Regions from separate parts of the Ureibacillus thermophilus genome, predicted to be linked through region 3. Evidence: riboswitches for the same ligand, from Rfam matches in the RefSeq annotation. Region 3 holds a riboswitch; each other region holds the start of a gene.

Region 1 (3,144 bases), 1.3 Mb from region 3:
ATGTCAGTTTATTTTAGTCCTTCAATAAAGTTTTCGATTTCTTCTTGCGTTTTACGATCGCGGCTTACAAAACGGCCGATTTCTTCGCCTTTATTGTAGGCAATAAAACTTGGGATGCCGAACACATCCAGTTCGCCACATAAATCGATATATTCATCCCGGTCTACTTGTACAAAGGTATATTGGGCGTATTTTTCTTCGATAGCAGGAAGAAAAGGTTTAATGAAAACGCAGTCTTTGCACCAATCTGCTGAAAAGACAAAGATCACCCGTTCTTTGTTTTTGAGTTCATGAAATTGTTCTACGGATTGTAGTGATTGCATCTAGTATTCCCCCAAATAAAATTTCTATTAAAAGGTATCATAACATACTATTTGCTACAAAACAAACGGAATTACTCTGGTTTTTGAGAGGATTTCGAAGGAGTTTACCCGGACTTAGTATCAGAAGTAAGCTTTCATTTTTCGTTTATAAAAAACTCATGGTTTCAAAAAAACGGGATATTCTAAGGAGGAAAGGGGGTTTGGTATTCATCCGAAAAATCATTTTTTCTTTAACTTTGATGTTTGTATGTCTATATATTTTCCCGGTTTATGTAAATGCAAGCGAAAATAAAGAAAATATATATCAGGAACGAATGCACTTATACAAAACCTATGAAACGCCCTTTGTTCCATGGCATCGATTGGCGGCAGTGGACCAATATGAGCGAAATATTCAAGAGGTGCGAAAAGATATTCCGAAGAGGGACAGTGCCATTGCCATCCAATTTTCCCATGAATTTTGGGTTGGCGAATTCAACCCGAATGTAGAAGATACTTCCCCATTTACCATTCAATATTTTGGGGGAAATGGTCATGATGGCAATGGCGATGGAAAAGCAGATCGAAACGACGATCAAGACGTACTATTCACAATGGTATCCTATTTAGAAAAATTTGGTCCATCGGAAGAAGATTTTAAGAATGCTTTATGGGAATATTACAAAAATGAAAAAATCATTAATCAAATCATGACCATAAATGAACTTTATAAACATTTCAATACGATTCAGCTGGATAAGCATATTTTTCCCCTCCCAGTCCGCGGCTATAACTACAGCTATAAGGGGACTTGGGGTGCCAGCAGGGGATGGGGAGGAAGACGAATCCATGAAGGAACAGATATTTTTGCAGGGTATGGAACACCTGTATTATCTACTTCCTATGGTGTTGTAGAAGTAATGGGTTGGAATCAATTTGGCGGTTGGCGAGTAGGTATTCGGGATCATCATAACACGTATCACTACTATGCCCATTTAGCCTATTACAATAAAGATTTAAAAGTGGGCGATATTGTAGAACCAGGAACAATTCTTGGCGGCGTCGGAAGCTCCGGTTATGGCAAAGAAGGGACAAGCGGCAAATTTCCTCCTCATTTGCATTACGGCATGTATAAATTTAATGGAAGGACCGAATGGGCTTTTGACCCATATCCGTATCTTGTGCAATGGGAAAAACAAACGAAGCAGGAGAAAAAATAAAGTTGCTTTAGCGTGCAATTCGCTAGGGCAACTTTTTTGTTATTGCAAGTATTCTTGTAAAACCTGAAAGAATTTGCCGAATGGGAGCAAAAACTTTTCGATGATAGCTGAGGCAGCAAGGGTTAACACAAAAGTTGCAAGTGTTTGAATAAATCTCTTATCCCATTAATAATTTTATACTATTGAAAATTTTCTGTATTCATGTAACAATGATTGTAATTACATATAGCATTAAACTAATCACTAGGGGTGCTAATTCATTAGCTGAGAGAGGCATTGCCTCAACCCTTTGAACCTGCACTAGGTAATGCTAGCGAAGGGAAGTGGTTGCTGGGACTCGTTTTGTCTATTTTTGTATTGATTGTGTTTCGAGTTTTAGAGCCGCTTCTTTAATGAAGCGGTTTTTTTTATGAACCTAAAGGATGGGGGAAAACGATGAAATTTACAGATCGAATTTTTGAAAAATACCAATCCACTTGGAGAAAAAACCATGAACATCCATTTGTGAAAGAGTTGGGAGCAGGAACACTGGATTCTAACAAGTTCCGTTTTTACATGATACAAGATTATCTGTACTTGATTGATTATTCTAAATTGTTTGCGTTAGGTGCAGTGAAGGCACCAAATCTAGAAGTGATGACGGTATTTGCCAACCTGCTTTATTACACGATGAATCATGAAATGGCATTGCATAGGAAATATGCCAGCCGATTTGGCATAACGGAAAAAGAGCTGGAAGAGGCAAAACCGTCTCCGGTAAGTCTTGCTTACACCCACTACATGCTGGCAGTTGCCCAAAACGGTTCCATCGCAGAACTGGCAGCTGCGCACTTTGCTTGTGCTTGGAGTTATTGGGAAATTGGATGTGAACTGGCGAAAATTCCGGGGGCAAAAGAACACGAATTATATGGGGATTGGGTAAAAATGTACAGTTCAGAAGAATTTGGCCAGTCCGCACAATGGAACCTTGATTTGCTCAATCAATTGGCGGAAGGAAAGCAGGAATCTGAACTTCTGCGGCTGGAAGAAATCTTTTTAAATACAACTCGATTTGAGTATATGTTTTGGGATATGGCTTACCACCAACAAATGTGGCCGACGGATGAAAAAGTGCAACTATAACTTCTGCGAAGGAGAAGGGAAGTAGTTTGAGTGGAACTGCACGCAATTACGGATGGAAAGAAGGAAAGCCGAGAGCTGAAGGAAATTATTATATCCATTTCCCCGGTTGTAGATTACATTCATATCCGTGAAAAAAATAAACCACCCGGTGAGATTGTCGCTTTAATAGAGGAGTTGTTAAATGCAGGGGTGCCGAAAGAAAAACTTGTCATTAATGACAGGCTTGATATTGCTCTGCTTACCGGAATTCCGAATGTCCATCTTCCGGGAAATGGACTTCCGGCAGAGAAGGTAAAAACGGCTTATCCCCATATGAAAGTAGGGGTTAGCATCCATTCCATTGAAAAAGCAAAAAATGCCGAAAAATCGGGAGCGGATTACTGTTTCTTTGGCCATATATTTGAAACGGACAGCAAAAAGGGGATGGCAGGAAGGGGAACGGATGCGCTTGGTGAAATCGTTGAACAAGTGAAGATTCCTGTGATTGCCATCGGTGGAAT
Region 2 (3,144 bases), 930 kb from region 3:
TGGACGAAGCGCAGAAACATAAATTTGCTGTACAAGGTCAATTGGAATCAAAGCGTCAACAATTGAGCGAAATCGAAGAAATATTCATCACCTTAAATGCACCGATTGCTGAAGAAGAGAAATTCATTAATGAATTGCAAACCATTCAAAACAAGGTAAAAGTAGTGGAAGGACAAAAAGAAGAGCTCTCCTCCAGCAAAAAACACCTAAAAAGGCTGCAGGAAGCAAAAGAGCAGGTTGAGAAGCTTCAAAAGGAAAGTGCACAAAAATATAATGAAGTCCATGAAAAATATACGAAGGAAAAAACAATACTTGAGCAGCAAAAAAAATCCATTCCTGAAGAAATCCATGATCTTTCTCAATTGAAAACCGCATTGCAAGAAGCCATCCGTCTAAAAGGTCAGTTAAAAGAATCTTGGGAGCGGGCGCAAATTGCATATCAGGAAGCTTCTAAACAAATCGCAGCGGTTGAAGAAGCATTTAAACAAACAACGGAACAAGCAGACCATATTCAAAGAAAAGTTCAAAAGGTGAAAGAAGCTTTTCTATCTGCCCTTAAGGAAGCGCAATTTGCTTCAACGGAAGAATTTTTGCAGGCCCAGCTTTCGCCGCAAAAAATAGAATCATTGCAAAAGCAATATGAAGATTATTCAAAACAACTTCATTCATTGGAAACCCAAGTGAGGGAAGGGGAAGAAAAGCTGAAAGGCAAAGAAAAGGTGGACTTAACCGAAGCAGAAAGAGAGTTGAAAGTGCTTCAGTCCAATTATGAAAAAGCTCTGGACGCTTTAAATCATTCCAAAGCTTGTGAAAAGCATTGCATTGACTTTGCAGAAAAGTTGGAGCAAGTAGCAAGCGATATATTTCGGATGGAGGAGAAATCCAATCAAATCATCGACCTTTACAATTTGCTCCGTGGACAAAACAGCAAAAAAATTTCCTTTGAACGCTACGTGCAAATGGGTTATTTGGAGCTTATTACCGAAGCGAGCAATCTGCGCCTGAAAAACTTATCAAACGGCCAGTATTACTTGCAAGTTTCAGACCGGGTAGAATCTTATGGACGAGCAAGCGGGTTAGGATTGGATGTATATGATACGTATACTGGGCAAACAAGGGATGTCAAAACATTATCTGGCGGAGAGAAATTTAATGCCTCTTTAAGTTTGGCGCTCGGGATGGCAGATGTCATTCAAAGCTACCAAGGAAATGTCAATATTGAGACAATGTTTATCGATGAAGGATTTGGCTCCCTTGATGAAGAATCTTTAATGAAAGCAATCGACACGCTCATCGAACTTCAAAAATCCGGACGAATGATCGGGGTTATATCTCATGTGGAAGAGTTAAAATCTGCAATGCCTGCTGTTTTACACGTGGAAAAATTAAAAGAAGGCTATAGTAAAACAACCATTCTATTAAAATAATAAAGTGTTGAAATATTTTTATAATTTGATACAATGGCATTGTTCCCAACAGAATAGTTTAGGTGTACCACAAGGGGTGCTGATGAAGTCAGCTGAGAGTGTGCCGTATTGCACTAACCCTTTGAACCTGTAAGTTAGTACTTGCGTAGGGATGTGGGATAGAAACCGAAACAAATGCGTTCGGATCTGTCCGAACGCTTTTTTCTTTTCTATCCTTCTCTCGCGTTCCAGTAACGAAGAGAAAGGAGAATGTAGAATGAGAAATAAAAAATTATTATGGATGATTGAGATTGCTTTGTTTGCCGCCATTGGCTACGTGCTGGACCAAATCAAATTTTCCATTTGGGCGCAAGGCGGTTCTGTAAGTTTTGTGATGCTGCCCATTATTTTAATCGCTATTCGTTGGGGACTATCAGCTGGGCTTATTACAGGCTTGCTAGTTGGACTGCTAAATATGACGATTAATCCGTATATTGTCCATTGGGCGCAAGCTCTCCTAGATTATGTCTTTGCCTTTACCTTTGTTGGATTTGCCGCCATTGTAAGAAAGCAAGTATTAAATGGCGTAGCGACAAACCACAAAAAGAAAATTGCAATATATGTTGTCATCGGAACAATAGTGGGTGGACTATTACGCTATATTTGCCATATACTTGCAGGAGCTATTTTCTTTAAAGAATATGCAGGAGAGCAAAATGCTTGGATTTACTCCATCGTTTATAATGGCACATATATGCTTCCTGCCATTGTCATCACAGCTATCGCAGCGGCATTCATCTTTACAGCAAGCCCACGACTCATTAAAAGAGAAAATGAATAATCTCTGTCATTAGACAGTTTTACAATAAAAGATGAGGTTGGGACAAATCTAAAAAAACATCATTTTCTCCAAAGAGAAAATGATGTTTTTTTGATATGTTATTAAAATTGATTTCCTTTCCGGGGACGCTTTCCGCAGGCCCGCCTCTGAGTCATTCCTTCGCTCCTCGTGGTCTCGAGAGGGCTCGTCGCAGGAAAGCTTTGCATTTACTTCCTTGAACTTGCTCCGCTTTGCGACTAAGCGTGCGAGACAGGAACTTGCCCCGTCACTTCAATCAATTTTTCGTTATATCAATTTTTTATCAAAACTATTTCAACTGCCCCTTTAATTTTTTGTTTATGTCCCAGCCTCTTTTCATTTTTTGTTGAGGATTTTCCAATGATCTCAACAATTTCTCTGCTGATATTGTGTAAAATAATCAAGGAATTCCCGAATGATTGATAGAATATGATATATTATAAAATGAAATTGTATAGAAGAAAGGATCTTTTACATGATTGTCAAAACACAAGAAGAATTAGAAGCATTAAAAAAAATCGGCCGCATTTGCGCTGAGATTCGCGATGCAATGAAAGCGGCAACAAAACCAGGAATCACAACGAAAGAATTAGATGAAATTGCCGGCCGTATGTTTAAAGAGGCAGGTGCCCTTTCAGCTCCTAAAGGGGAATACGATTTCCCTGGCTATACATGTATCAGTGTCAATCATGAAGTCGCCCACGGTATTCCTGGAAATAAAGTGATTAAAGAAGGTGACTTAGTCAACATTGATGTTTCTGGTTCTCTAAATGGCTATTTTGCTGATACGGGCATTTCTTTTGTAGTCGGAGAAGGCTATGAAGAAAAAGAAAAACTTTGCCGTGTAGCGAAATCTGCTTTTGATCGGGCTATGACGAA
Region 3 (3,144 bases):
ATTACCAAAGATATGAAATGGAACTGCATCTTGTGCACAAAAATAATAAAGGAAAGATTGCGGTCATTGGCGTTTTGATTGAAGCAGGCAAAGAAAACGAAATGGTGGAAGAATTATGGAATTTTTTGCAGGATGATCGATTAAAGGAGAAGGAAATTGAATCTATTCATCTATTGTCATTGATACCTGAGCAAAGGTCTGCCTTTTACTATTCAGGCTCATTGACTACCCCTCCGTGTACTGAAGGTGTTCATTGGATTGTATTTGAATCTCCAATCGATTTTTCAAACAAACAAATTGCTTCATTTTATCAAGTTTATGGCTATAACAGTCGTCCGCTACAGCCAATAAATGGCAGGGACATATACAAATTATCCGTTCAGTAATAATAGTTTCAAATAGCTAAGGGGCGTCTGAAAAAACATTTTGAGACGCCTCAGATAAAATATTATCTTCCAAATTCTTCTGAAATAAAAAAACATCGTTCGTAAGTCAGAAAAAGAATAAGAATAGAAGAAAGCTATTTTTGAAGTATTATTAAAGGGGAAATGATGATACTAAGGAATGTGATAACCGGAAAGGGAGGAATATTTTTTGAGAATAATAATAGAATGGATTTATGATTATAAAGATGTTGAAACTACTTTCCGCTCGGATGAACTCCCTCCCGCCCATGCTCTTGCCATTTCAGAAGAATTAAGGAAAACCGGTAGAGCCAAAAATATTACCTTAATTGATGAACATGACTCAACATGGACGGTCAAAGAATTAAAAAAATATTTAACGGAAATGGAAACTGAACCGACGAACATATGCGTTTATTTCGACGGCGGTTTTAACCGTGAAAGCCGCATGGCAGGTTTAGGATGTGTCATCTATTTTGAACAAAATGGAAAAAGATTTCGTAGGAGAAAAAATTTATTAGTAAATGGCCTTGCGTCAAATAATGAAGCTGAATATGCAGCTCTTCATTTTTCTATTCAAGAATTGGAATCATTGGGTGTACATCATCAAACGGTTCATTTTATGGGGGATTCACAAGTAGTAATTAATCAAATAAGCGGAGAATGGCCTGTTTATGAAAAAGAGCTGTCCAATTGGGCGGATAAAATTGATGAAAGTTTAAATCAATTAGGAATCAAACCGGTTTTTGAGTTGGTGGGAAGAAAGCAAAATGAAGAGGCGGATCGATTAGCAACACAAGCATTGCATGACATCGAAATTGACGGAAAAATCGAATTGAAAGAATAAAAATTTTTATTCTCTTAAAAGAAACAATGGATTATGTTATAATGTTCAAAACAATTTCATATGATTCATTTTTGCAGGGGTGGCCGAATGGTCTGAGAAGGTGATTTCACCTAACCCTTTGAACCTGATACAGCTAGTACTGCCGTAGGGAGCAAAAATGCCTTTACTATTCCGTTTGAGTGGTATTGTGTTTTTTTGTTCTCCAATGTATGGAGAGATTTTTATTTTCATATGGAAATTGGAACATTGCAGGGGTGGCCGAATGGTCTGAGAAGGTGATTTCACCTAACCCTTTGAACCTGATGCAGTTAGCACTGCCGTAGGGAGCAATGGATGGAACCACATGTTGGTTGTTCAATGCTCTTTTGCGCTGTGCAAAAGGGCATTTTTTATTACAAAACCAATGGAAGGGTGGAAATGATGAGTTTATTTAAAATCCGTCAAAAAAATCCTTTAATTCATTGCATCACAAACGATGTGGTAACGAATTTTACCGCCAATGGACTGCTTGCCATTGGCGCATCTCCAGTAATGTCCGATGAACCATTGGATGTGGAGGACATGACTTCCATTGCCAATGCGTTGTTAATCAACATTGGAACATTAAATAAACATTCCGTTGAAGCTATGTTTTTAGCTGGGAAAAAAGCAAATAAGTTAAACATTCCCGTTGTGCTGGATCCTGTAGGGGCTGGCGCTACAAAATACCGGAAAGAAGTGACGGAAAATCTATTGAAAGAAATAAAATTTGATTTGATTCGCTGCAATGCAGGTGAATTGGCAGCGATTGCAGGAATTCAATGGCAAGCAAAAGGGGTAGATAGTGGGGAAGGAGAGATGGACATTCTTTCTGTCACAAAGGAAGTGGCTAAAAAGTATAAAACCATTGTCGCGGTTTCAGGAAAAGAAGATATTGTAACAGATGGGGAAAAAGCGGATTTTGTTTCGGGCGGCCATGAATGGATGACCCAAGTGACAGGAACAGGTTGTTTATTAAGCGCCATTTGTGCAGGTGCATTAAGTTTGGAAGGAGACTCATATGAAAATATTTTGAATGTACTCATGGATTATAAAAAAGTGGCGGAGTTTGCTTCGAAAGAAAAATATCTAGGTTCCTTCCAAGTGGAGATATTAAATGGGTTGCACCAAATTTCAAGAGGTGAAGCAATATGAATATCGTTATGACGATAGCTGGTTCAGATAGCGGAGGAGGAGCGGGCATTCAGGCGGACTTGAAAACATTCCAGGAGCTGGACGTTTTTGGTACATCTGTAATCACCGCATTAACGGCGCAAAACACTTTGGGTGTCCACGGCATTTTTCCTGCAACTCCAGAATTTGTCGAGCAGCAATTGAATGCGGTATTGGATGATTTGAAAGTGAAAGCCTTAAAAACAGGAATGTTATTTTCCAAAGAGATCATCGAAAGGATTGCCAAAAAATTGCGGGAACAACAAATTCAAATCGTTGTGGATCCGGTTATGATTGCAAAAGGGGGACATGCATTATTAAAAGAGGATGCGGTGCAAGCGATGATTAAGGAGCTGATTCCCATTGCAACGGTGGTGACCCCGAACATACCGGAAGCCGAAGCAATTACCGGAATGGCAATCGATACAGAAGAAGATATAAAACAGGCAGCGGAAAAATTATTGAGCATTGGCGTTGGATGTGTCGTAATGAAAGGCGGCCACATGGATGAGCCTACTGCAACGGATCGAATCTATTTCCAAGATGGTTCAACCTTTCAATTAAAATCAAAAAGAATTCATACAAAACATACCCATGGAACCGGATGCACTTTTTCTGCTGCTATTACCGCCTATTTAGGAAGGGGCTTTTCAGTAAAAGATTCCATTATCGAGGCTAAAAAATATGTCCAATCGGCTATTG
Region 4 (3,144 bases), 590 kb from region 3:
TTATTGTATTTTGGTTAATTATTACTATACATATTATAAGGGTGATAGGAATAAATTCTGATTCTCAAAAGTAATAAATAGGCCCAAAATAATAATGTATTTTCTCCAGAAAGGATGCACTGAAATGAAAGGTTTTGATCAAGTTGATGGGAATCAGTTTGTCGTTTTTTCACTGAACGAACAATTATACGCGTTTTTTATTGAAGAGGTCGTTGAAATTTTGCGGGTTCCGTCCATTACGAGCATACCAGGCATCAACCCATATATTGAGGGAGTGATAAATCTAAGAGGAAATATCATTCCGATTGTAAATTTACATAAACGTTTTCAATTGCCTACCCCTGAAAAAAACAAGAAAAACCGAATCGTTATTGTACAAGGGAAAAACGAAAATATTGGGCTGCTCGTAGATAAAATCAACATGGTAACAAAATTTGATGAAGAGCATGTGGAGCCTGTTTCGAATAATCAAACAATAGAAGAAGACATCGTCATCTATTATGCAAAACATAAGGAACAAGTCATCGGAGTGTTAAATCTGGAAAAAGTTTTATATGACAACCATCATGTTAGTTAGAAGGTGCAATTATGGCTGAATTTGATGTATCGAACTATTTAGGTGTTTTTTTAGATGAAGTTGACAAACAGCTGCAAATTTTAGATGCAGAAATACTTCATTTAGAAAAAGATCCAAACAATGTGAAGACGATTGAAAATATTTTTAGAGCTGCTCACACATTAAAGGGTTCTTCCGCATCCATGGGATTTGAAAAAATGAAAGAGTGCACCCATCATTTGGAAAACATCTTTGATCAAATCCGGCAAAAGAAGATTCAAGTCACTCCTGCGATCATCAACATTATATTCGACTGTATCGATTTAATTCGACGCATGAAAGAATCAATCATTGACGGAACTTTGGATGATATGGATATACAGCCTTTCATCAAACAGTTGGGGGCATTACATACAAATCAAGCGATACATCATTCAAAACTAGAGCAGGTGCAACTGACGGAAGAGTATGAATTAGATGAATATCAAAAAGATGTTTTGCGCAATGGTTTAATCCTTGGACATAACGCTTATGAAATTAAGATTCAGATATGTAAAGATTCCTTAATGAAAAGTGTAAGGGCATTATTGATACAAAATGCCATCAGTGAAATAGGGGAAATCATTGCTACTTTCCCAAGTGTTGAAGTAATGGAAAATGAAGATATCTTTCAAGGAAATATGTGTTTCATAGTTTTAACTATGAGAACGAAGGAAGAACTGCTGGAATGTATTAGCCAGCTTTCTGAGATTGAGCAAAGCAGCTTAAAAGAAATTTCAAAAACAGCTATATTTGATGAATCGACAAGCCAAAAAGAACCGCGTGAAACAGAGGAAACTAAATTTAATAAAAAAGAAAAGGCCAACCAGCAAAAAAAGAAAATTTCTTCGACGGTTCGAGTGGATGTAGAGAGGTTGGAATATTTAATGAATCTTGTAGGGGAATTGGTGATTGACCAAACAAGATGATGGAGGAAATTGCTTCATCGGCATCATCGTTAAGCAAAATGGCAGAAAATATGCAAACAATGTTAAACCGGTTTACCGTATAAGGAAGCGTATTTACATTGCATCATAAGTATGTTAATATTAAGAAAAATTAAATAAGTTTGTCGCTTATCTACTAGGGGAGTCCAATAGCTTGGACTGAGAAAAGAACGCGCTTAAGTTCTTTGACCCTTTGAACCTGATCTGGGTTATACCAGCGTAGGGAAGTAGATAGCGGGAGTGTATGTGTTTGTTGCGTACGTTTCGCTATTTGCGTTCCATCGGGTTCTCTTAGAGAACCCGATTTTTATTTCCGCATATATTCTCCTATCTCCGCCCCGCGTTTTGGTGTAACTTCAGATCCTAAATCATTATTTTAAGGGAGAGGCGTTACATGCAAAACATCAAATCTTTCATGCAATTTCCTGCGAGTAAAAAAGTGTATGTCGAAGGTTCAAGACCGGATATTCGTGTACCGATGAGAGGAATTACGTTAAGTCCAACAAAGACAGAAACAGGAATCATCGAAAATGAACCTGTTCGTGTTTATGACACAAGCGGTCCTTACACCGATCCTGATTTTCAGCCGGACATTCAAAAAGGATTGCCGCCGCTAAGAAAACGCTGGATTTTAGAAAGGGGCGACGTTGAAGAATACGAGGGGCGTCCAGTGAAACCGGAAGATAACGGATTCCGTAATGAGAAGCAATCAGAAATGACTCTGCCTTTCGAGAGAAAACCACTGCGCGCAAAAAAAGGAAAAACTGTAACACAAATGCATTACGCAAAACGAGGGATTATTACGCCGGAGATGGAATTTGTTGCGATTCGCGAAAATATAGATCCGGAAATCGTGCGTCAAGAAGTTGCCGAAGGCAGAGCGATTATTCCTTCGAATATTAACCATCCGGAAAGTGAACCGATGATTATTGGGAGTCGTTTTCATGTAAAAATTAACGCGAATATTGGTAATTCCGCAGTCACATCATCCATTGAAGAAGAAGTCGAAAAAATGCTTTGGGCGGTGCGCTGGGGAGCAGACACGATTATGGACTTATCGACGGGAAAACACATTCATGCGACACGAGAATATATTATTCGCAATTCCCCTGTGCCTGTCGGGACGGTTCCGATTTATCAAGCGCTTGAAAAAGTGAACGGCGTCGTTGAAGACTTAACGTGGGAAATTTACCGTGATACGCTCATCGAACAAGCGGAACAAGGGGTGGACTATTTTACGATTCACGCGGGGGTGCTGCTTCGTTACATACCGATGACGGTAAACCGAACGACTGGCATTGTTTCACGCGGCGGCTCGATTATGGCGCAATGGTGTTTAGCCCACCATGAAGAAAACTTCTTATACACGCATTTTGAAGAAATATGCGAGATTTTGAAAACGTATGATATTGCAGTATCGCTTGGAGACGGGCTGCGTCCAGGCTCGATTGCCGATGCGAATGACGAAGCACAGTTTGCTGAATTGGAGACGCTTGGAGAATTAACGGAAATCGCTTGGAAGCATGATGTGCAAGTGATGATCGAAGGGCCAGGGCATGTGCCGATGCATAAAATTAAAGAAAATGTCGATAAGCAAATCGA

What was found. Region 3 has a riboswitch for thiamine pyrophosphate ahead of thiM (hydroxyethylthiazole kinase). Riboswitches for the same ligand answer to the same signal wherever they lie in the genome.
Region 1: it holds a riboswitch for thiamine pyrophosphate, as region 3 does, so the genes downstream of both, tenA (thiaminase II) here and thiM (hydroxyethylthiazole kinase) in region 3, are expected to answer to the same signal.
Region 2: it holds a riboswitch for thiamine pyrophosphate, as region 3 does, so the genes downstream of both, thiT (energy-coupled thiamine transporter ThiT) here and thiM (hydroxyethylthiazole kinase) in region 3, are expected to answer to the same signal.
Region 4: it holds a riboswitch for thiamine pyrophosphate, as region 3 does, so the genes downstream of both, thiC (phosphomethylpyrimidine synthase ThiC) here and thiM (hydroxyethylthiazole kinase) in region 3, are expected to answer to the same signal.

The regions. Positions count from the first base shown of each region.
Region 1 is NZ_CP036528.1:317,071-320,214, reverse strand. It holds gene DKZ56_RS01470 (thioredoxin family protein) at 9-323, opposite strand; gene DKZ56_RS01465 (M23 family metallopeptidase) at 563-1,522, shown strand; TPP riboswitch at 1,758-1,861, shown strand; gene tenA (thiaminase II) at 1,958-2,644, shown strand; gene tenI (thiazole tautomerase TenI) at 2,675-3,144, shown strand, end outside.
Region 2 is NZ_CP036528.1:2,952,023-2,955,166, reverse strand. It holds gene DKZ56_RS14975 (AAA family ATPase) at 1-1,427, shown strand, start outside; TPP riboswitch at 1,490-1,596, shown strand; gene thiT (energy-coupled thiamine transporter ThiT) at 1,684-2,247, shown strand; gene map (type I methionyl aminopeptidase) at 2,741-3,144, shown strand, end outside.
Region 3 is NZ_CP036528.1:2,017,098-2,020,241, forward strand. It holds gene DKZ56_RS09990 (carbonic anhydrase) at 1-386, shown strand, start outside; gene DKZ56_RS09995 (reverse transcriptase-like protein) at 595-1,251, shown strand; TPP riboswitch at 1,317-1,419, shown strand; TPP riboswitch at 1,492-1,594, shown strand; gene thiM (hydroxyethylthiazole kinase) at 1,672-2,424, shown strand; gene thiD (bifunctional hydroxymethylpyrimidine kinase/phosphomethylpyrimidine kinase) at 2,421-3,144, shown strand, end outside.
Region 4 is NZ_CP036528.1:2,602,232-2,605,375, reverse strand. It holds gene DKZ56_RS13005 (chemotaxis protein CheW) at 125-577, shown strand; gene DKZ56_RS13000 (Hpt domain-containing protein) at 589-1,524, shown strand; gene DKZ56_RS15775 (hypothetical protein) at 1,508-1,633, shown strand; TPP riboswitch at 1,671-1,785, shown strand; gene thiC (phosphomethylpyrimidine synthase ThiC) at 1,937-3,144, shown strand, end outside.